Linked DNA regions of Lentilactobacillus curieae. The protein of the gene in region 1 binds, or shares a complex with, the protein of each later gene. Links are inferred from orthologs where the notes say so. Each region holds a gene or a part of one and is shown on either strand. Other genes may lie near its edges.

Region 1 (5,034 bases):
GCACTAATCAGGTTGGTTGCAGACTTTTCACCGAATTTATCAAGTGTTAACAAGTCCTGCACACTCAATGTGTATAACCCACTAACATCGTCAACCAATTGTTTTTGGAAAAGTTGAGCAATGATTTTAGGACCTAATCCATCTATATTCATCGCATTCCGTGAAGCAAAGTGAGTCAACCCCTCCGCCAATTGTGCTGGACACTTGGGGTTGATGCACCGTAAGGCAACCTCATCATCGAGATGAACCAGCTCTGAACCACAAGATGGACATTGGGTTGGAATTTCATAAGCAACGCTATCTGCTGGCCGTTTTTCTGGAATATATTTCGAGATTTCTGGAATAATATCGCCAGCTTTATGCAGCTCCACTGTATCGCCAATCCGAATCCCTTTCTCATTTAAATAGTCAGGGTTATGAAGTGAAGCCCTAGCAACAGTTGTTCCCGCCAAGGTCACTGGATCCATCACGGCAGTTGGGGTAACCACTCCGGTTCTGCCAACCGTCCACTCAATGTCCCGAACGACTGTCTGGGCCTCTTCTGGTGGAAATTTATATGCAATTGCCCAGCGAGGGACTTTAACCGTTGCGCCTAACTTCCTTTGAGTCGGTAGTGAATTAACTTTAATAACGATTCCATCAATTCCATATTCCAAACTATCCCGTTTTTCTTGGTACTCATCAATATACGCATCGATTTCTGCCATCGAATGTGCCACTTGCGAAGATGGATTAGTGTTAAAACCTAGCTCCTTTAATTCTTCAAGCAGCCCGCTTTGAGTATCAGTCAATAAGTCATCATAATCGGCAACGTTATACATAAACGTACTTAATTTTCGCTTGGCCGTTTCCTTAGAATCAAGCTGCCGTAAGCTACCAGCAGCTGCGTTACGAGGATTTGCGAATGGTGTTTGACCATCCCTTTGCCGTTGTTCATTCAAACTAACAAATGAAGACTTAGGCATATAACATTCACCACGAACTTCAATATTGATTGGTCTTGTTAGTTTGCGGGGAATTGATTTGATAGTCTTCAAATTCTCGGTGATATCTTCACCAATCTGGCCATTTCCTCTAGTAGATCCTTGGACTAGCTTGCCTTGTTCATATCGCAAAGAAATTGCTAGCCCATCAATTTTTAATTCGCAATTATATTCAAAGTTCACGTTATCTGACTTAGTCAGTCTGTCCACAAAGTCTGCTAGTTCCTGTTCTGAGAACACATCTCCTAAAGATAACATTGGGATATCATGTGGCACTTTACTGAACCCTGGTAGCGTATGATCTCCAACTTTTTGAGTAGGAGAATCTGGGGTAATAATGGCTGGATATTGCGTTTCCAAATAAACTAACTGTTGATAGACTGCATCATATTCAGAATCTTCAACGCTAGGGGCATCATACGTATAATACTCATCTGCCCACTTATTCAATTTTGTTCGTAGCTCTTCTGCTTGAACCCTCGCTGAGTTTTCATTCATATTTGCAGTTGCCATCTTACAAACCCCTTTTATTCTTGTTTTTGAATTGGCGCAAATGCAGCCAACAACAGTTTAATTCCTTGAGAATCAAAAGCAATGTCTAATTCCATATCTTCACCGGTACCAGAAACTTTGACCACTGTACCGATTCCCCATGCTTTATGTGATACCTTATCGCCCACATTCCATCTCTTCTTATCAGCTCCAGAGCCCTTTGGTTTTTCAACCGTTTGGCTTGGACGATGATATGGGGTTGAAAAAGCCCGCTCAGTCTTACGATCAAATGGCGTCTTAATTGGACCGCTGTCATTGCCAACATTTTCATACTGAATCAAATCAGGTGTAATTTCATCAATAAACCTTGATTGTGGATTATTTTGCCGGCGACCATAAAGAGTCCGTGAATAAGCGTTGGTAATGTAGAGTTTTTTCTTGGCACGGGTAATTCCAACATAAGCTAACCGACGCTCTTCTTGTAATTCCTCTTCATCAGCAGCAGCTCTACCAAGTGGGAATAATCCCTCTTCCATTCCCATGATAAACACAACGGGAAATTCTAGTCCCTTAGCAGCATGCAAAGTCATCAACGTAACCGCTGATGATTCTTCATCAACATCATCTTGATCTGAAACTAAGGCTAAATCGCTAAGGAAGTCGACTAAGTTATCAATTCCAGTAGCTTGTTGATTCTCGTCATCATATTTTTTGGTAACTGACATAAATTCTTCCAAGTTTTCCACTCTTGATTGAGCTTCCAACGTTTTAGAACTCTTCAAGGCATCTAGGTACCCACTTTTATCTAACAAAGCCTCAGTGATATCAGAAACTGACAAGTCTTTTGCGTCTTTAGCAATCTTATCCATCGTATCAGCAAACTGGTAGAGTGAATTCTTTGCCCTCGCAGAAATCTCATTTGCTAAGTCAACATTCAAAGAAGCCTCTAGCAAACTCCACGAGTGATCATTTGCAAATCTTCGTAGCTTATCAACACTGGTTGGGCCAATTCCCCGTTTAGGTTCATTCACAACTCGTTCAAATCCCATCGAGTCATTTGGATTAGCAATCAGTGTTAAATATGAAAGAACATCCCGAATTTCTTTACGATCATAGAACTTATGCCCACCAACCATGGTGTATGGGATGTTTGACTTGAGTAATGTTTCTTCCATTACACGTGATTGAGCATTTGTTCTGTAAAGAATCGCAATACTGCCATAGTTTTGGCCATCTTTATTAACTTCTTCTTGGATGTTAGAAACCACAAAACGGGCTTCATCATTTTCAGTCTGACCACGATAATACGAAATTCTGTCTCCCTGATTATTTTCAGTCCACAGATTCTTATCCTCACGATTATCATTATTGGCAATCACAGCGTTAGCTGCATCCAATATCGTCTTTGTAGAACGATAATTTTGCTCAAGCATAGTCACATGAGCATCTTTGTAATCATCCTTAAAGTTCAATATATTTTGCATGTTAGCTCCACGCCAACCATAAATACTCTGGTCAGCATCCCCAACCACACAAATATTGCGATACTTTTGTGAAAGTAACGTCACTAATTGGTACTGGGCTTCGTTAGTATCCTGATACTCATCAACGTGAATATATTTAAACTTATCTTGGTAGAACTCCAGAACATCCTTATGTTGGTCAAAGAGTTCAATCGTCATCATGATCAAATCGTCAAAATCAAGTGACTGGTTTTGCTTAAGCTCTGCTTGGTAACGGTCGTAGACATCTGCCACCATCTCTTCAAATGGTCCACGGGCATTTTTTCTAAAACCTTCAGGATCCAGCATGTCGTTCTTGGCGTTTGAAATTGCAGACAAAATTGACCGTGGGTCGAACTTCTTGGTATCAACGTTCATATCATTCAAAATTCGCTTTACCAACGTCCGCTGTTCACTAGGATCGGCAATCGTAAATGCTCGGTTGTACCCTAATAAATCAATATTTCTTCTTAAAATACGCACACAAAGAGCATGAAAAGTTGACACCCAAACATCATTACCACTCTCATCGAGTAATGCTGAAACCCGTTCGCGCATTTCTTTAGCTGCTTTGTTCGTAAATGTGATGGCCAGAATATTCCATGGCATCACGTTCCTACTCTCAATTATGTAGGCAATTCTATGAGTCAACACCCGAGTTTTACCACTACCTGCCCCAGCCATAATTAGCACTGGACCTTCTGTGTGTAAAACTGCATCGCGTTGCTCTGTATTTAGTCCCTTAATTAAATCTGAATCAGCCAAATTACTGTCCATCCTCTCGCACAATTATCCAATCAATTATACCAGAAAAGCCTCACTGCTGCTTTTCAAAAAGCAAGCAAAAAAGCCGGCACGACGCCGACTTAGTCCATTTTTTTATATTTTGCTTCAAAATCAATATTGTTCCAAATATTGGTTCCTTCAATTTGCATCAACGTTTTGGCAATCGACTCAGTTGGAATTAAAATGTGACCGATTGTTCCGTGACGGCCATCATTTAAGCCATAAAAGTTGAAGTGCCAATTATCTTTGATTACCCATTGAGTTTGAATTCTGCCGTAATCTTGTTCATTGATAGTTTGTAAAACAGTAGGAATTCCGACAATCGGTTTCATCAAAGGTAACCCAGCAATTGCCCGGAGATGTTGTTCAAATTGATCAACACTCAGTGCGTATTCAAAAACTGAGCCGGCAATTCCCATATTAGGAGCGATTTTGTTTACATAAATCGACCCGTTTTCAGAAACATAGAAAGAAACTTCAAACGTACCAACATAGTCCAAGTTATTGGCAATTTCATTAGCAATCCGAATCATTTCTTTTTCTAATCCTGACTCGATTTTTGCAGGCGTAAATGCTGTGATTAAGCGAGAACGTTGGTAAATATCCTCAATAACTGGGAAGATTACCCGATCAGAATTCTCACCCCGAGTCACAACTACCGAATAGTCAATATCGTGCTTTACATATGATTCCAGGATGTATGTCCCAACATCAAGCATCCCAGATGCCTTTACAATGTCACTCTGTTTTTCAATGTAAAGTTCTTGGCCACCTAATAGTCCCCTCTGAATGGGCTTTAAAATGGCAGGATAGCCGATTGAATTGATTGCCTGGTAAATATCCTCCAGTTCGATAATCGTTGCGTACGGAGCCATATTCATGTTTAGCGTCTCAAAAAAACTACGTTCAATTAACCGATCCTGGTTAATGTCGAGTAAATCAGTATTTTGAGGAACTCTGGTGTACTGAGAAAGATAGTCGACGATGTCTGAACCAATTTGGTCATCATTATAGATAACTGCGTCACATCTTTCAGCAAACATTTTTAATGAGGATTTATCAGTGTAGTCACCCATGTACTGAAAATCAGAAACTTGCATGATATCAGAACTTTCGTTGCTGCTGTATACAGCTACCTTGAATCCCATTTTTTTAGCGGTAGTTATTAATGAAAGATTACTAATACTTTCACCAATCACTCCGACTGTTTGCCCTGGATAAACAACATTTTCATTCGCCAACATTCTCACTACCTCTTCTGGTATTTATCG
Region 2 (2,942 bases), 260 kb from region 1 along the record:
GAATAACGAGACAGACGAAGAAAGTGTTGTGGAAACTTCAGGAGTATTCATCTATGTTGGGTTGTTGCCAATGACCGATCCATTTAAGAGTTTAAACATTACTGATGAATCTGGTTGGATTGTTACTAATGACCATATGGAAACGTCAGTTCCAGGTATTTATGCAATTGGTGACGTGCGTCAGAAGGAACTTCGCCAAATCACAACTGCTGTTGGTGATGGTGGAATTGCTGGTCAACAAGCATTTAAGTACATTGAGGAATTAAACTCAAAGTCACCAGTTAAGGGTGCTTAAAAAGGTACGACAAAATTGATTTGCGAAAGTATGTTCGTATGGTAAAATACTTTTGTGAGTAAGGCTGAAACAAAACTTAGTTTTGCTGAGGCCTTTTTATTTACTTTAAAAAAATCAGCTTTCAAGTTGGATTGGAGGACTTTGATTGATAGAGCGACAGGATGATAGAAAATTTGATTTAGTTTCTCAATACAAACCAACTGGAGACCAACCAAACGCCATCAAGGAATTGGTTGCGGGGGTTGAAAGCGGTGAAAAAGAACAAATTTTAATGGGCGCTACTGGGACTGGAAAGACGTTTACAATTTCTAATGTTATTTCTCAGGTTAATAAGCCAACACTAGTTTTGTCTCACAATAAAACGCTGGCTGGTCAGTTATATAGTGAATTTAAGGAATTCTTCCCTAATAATGCGGTGGAATACTTCGTTAGTTACTATGATTACTATCAACCAGAGGCTTATGTCCCTTCCAGTGATACCTATATCGAAAAGGATTCATCAATCAATGATGAAATTGATAAGTTGCGGCATTCCGCTACCAGTTCACTGTTAGAGAGAAATGATGTTATTGTTGTGGCGTCGGTTTCCTCAATTTTTGGATTAGGTAGTCCTAAAGAATATAAGGACCATGTAGTATCGCTGCGTGTCGGTCAGACAATGGAACGGGATGCACTGTTACGGGCATTAGTTTCGATTCAATTTGATAGAAATGATATCGATTTTCAACGGGGGCGTTTTAGGGTTCACGGAGATGTTGTGGAAGTTTTCCCAGCATCGTTAGATGACCATGCCTTACGAATTGAATTTTTTGGAGACGAGATTGACCGAATTCGCGAAGTCGATACTCTGACGGGTGAAGTTATCGGTGACCGGGAACACGTAGCCATTTTCCCGGCGACTCACTTTTTGACCAATGACGACATTATGAATCAGGCGCTTCCAGAGATTAAAGAAGAGCTTGACCAACAAGTAAAAAAATTTGAGGCGGAAGGTAAACTTCTTGAAGCCCAACGATTAAAGCAAAGAACTACGTATGATATCGAAATGATGCAAGAAATGGGTTACACCAGTGGAATTGAAAATTATTCGCGATTTATGGATCGAAGAAAACCTGGTCAACCACCGTTTACGTTACTAGATTTCTTCCCAAAAGATTTCTTATTGGTTGTTGATGAGTCCCACCAAACGATGCCCCAAGTTCGGGGAATGTACAATGGTGACCGGGCAAGAAAACAACAATTGATTGATTATGGTTTTAGACTGCCATCAGCACTTGATAACCGACCTTTACGTCTGGAAGAATTTGAAAAGCACATCAATCAAGTTATTTACATGTCTGCCACTCCAGGGCCTTATGAATTAGAGCGGACCAAAAATGTTGTTCAACAGATTATTCGGCCAACCGGTTTACTGGATCCAACTATTGATGTCAGACCGATTATGGGTCAGATGGATGATTTGGTTGGCGAAATCAATAAACGAATTGATAAGCATGAGCGGGTTTTCGTTACTACGCTTACCAAGAAAATGGCTGAAGATTTGACCGACTACCTTAAAGATTTAGGAATTAAGGTAAAGTATCTACATTCTGATATCAAGACTTTAGAACGTACTCAGATTATTCGGGACTTGCGACTGGGTAAGTTTGATGTTCTTGTTGGAATCAACCTGTTAAGGGAAGGAATTGACGTTCCTGAAGTTTCATTGGTTGCGATTTTGGATGCTGATAAGGAAGGCTTCTTGAGAAATGAACGTTCATTGATTCAGACAATTGGACGGGCTTCTCGGAATGAGAATGGTGCCGTGATTATGTACGCTGATAAGACAACGGATTCGATGCAGTATGCCATTGATGAAACTAAGAGGCGGCGTTCGATTCAAATCAAGTATAATGAAGAACACGGAATTACTCCGCATACTATTAAGAAGGATATTCGTGGATTGATTGCCTCTACCGTTGAAACTAGCGATAGTGGTGAGAAGGATGACTTTGTTGAAAGCGACTTCCAACAAATGTCTCCTAAGGATCAAAAGGCAATGATTTCCCGACTAGAAGATGAAATGAGATCAGCTGCGAAGGCACTTGATTTTGAACAGGCTGCTACGCTTCGCGACACTGTTATTGAATTAAAAGGTGAAATGGATTAAAGAGGAATTTAAATTGGCAAATGACAAAATAATTATTAGTGGAGCCAGAGCTCACAATTTAAAAAACATCAATGTTTCAATTCCTAAGAATAAATTGATTGTTATGACGGGCTTATCGGGTTCAGGGAAAAGCTCCTTAGCGTTCGACACGCTGTATGCCGAAGGACAGCGTCGTTACGTTGAGAGTTTATCGTCATACGCTCGGCAATTCTTGGGACAGATGGATAAGCCGGATGTTGATTCAATTGAAGGACTTAGTCCAGCAATTTCAATTGACCAAAAAACAACATCAAAGAATCCCCGGTCAACTGTCGGGACGGTTACAGAAATTAACGATTACCTTAGGCTACTTTGGGCTCGTGTAGGAACACCAATTTGTCCAAACGATGGCTCTGTTATTTCTAGTCAATCTGTAGACCAGATGATTCAGCAGATCATGGCACTTCCAGAAAGAACTAAGTTACAAATTTTTTCTCCAATTGTGAGGGGCAAAAAGGG

The links. Proteins that work in one complex are often made in the same cells at the same time.
Region 2: the proteins of pcrA (region 1) and uvrB are in contact, whole or in part, in a crystal structure (PDB 7EGT), measured with the Thermus thermophilus proteins. The link is inferred for Lentilactobacillus curieae from one-to-one orthologs. Residues at the interface, in WP_096412145.1 of Thermus thermophilus: His654, Arg656, Phe657, Gln666, Asp668, Glu669, Lys680, Arg681, Leu682, Ser683, Lys685, Tyr686, Ala687; in WP_096411307.1 of Thermus thermophilus: Glu23, Leu25, Arg26, Asp27, Gly28, Glu29, Arg30, Phe31, Arg55, Glu326, Asp327, Phe328, Glu379, Ser382, Gln383, His398, Gly400, Arg401.

What each region holds. Positions count from the first base shown.
Region 1 is NZ_CP018906.1:1,384,914-1,389,947, reverse strand. What follows is about bases 1,133-4,134. They hold pcrA (DNA helicase PcrA), read right to left. Parts: upstream 3,755-4,134; coding sequence 1,511-3,754; downstream 1,133-1,510. Other genes in these bases: PL11_RS06690 (ATP-grasp domain-containing protein), read right to left, coding at 3,844-4,134; ligA (NAD-dependent DNA ligase LigA), read right to left, coding at 1,133-1,496. Outside these bases: more of ligA, read right to left, coding at 1-1,132; more of PL11_RS06690, read right to left, coding at 4,135-5,007. UniProt on the Escherichia coli protein: A helicase with DNA-dependent ATPase activity. Unwinds DNA duplexes with 3'-5' polarity. Translocates on single-stranded DNA with 3'-5' polarity. Initiates unwinding more efficiently from a nicked substrate than double-stranded DNA.
Region 2 is NZ_CP018906.1:1,644,007-1,646,948, forward strand. It holds uvrB (excinuclease ABC subunit UvrB), read left to right. Parts: upstream 1-440; coding sequence 441-2,444; downstream 2,445-2,942. Other genes in the region: trxB (thioredoxin-disulfide reductase), read left to right, coding at 1-295; uvrA (excinuclease ABC subunit UvrA), read left to right, coding at 2,458-2,942. UniProt on the Escherichia coli protein: The UvrABC repair system catalyzes the recognition and processing of DNA lesions. A damage recognition complex composed of 2 UvrA and 2 UvrB subunits scans DNA for abnormalities.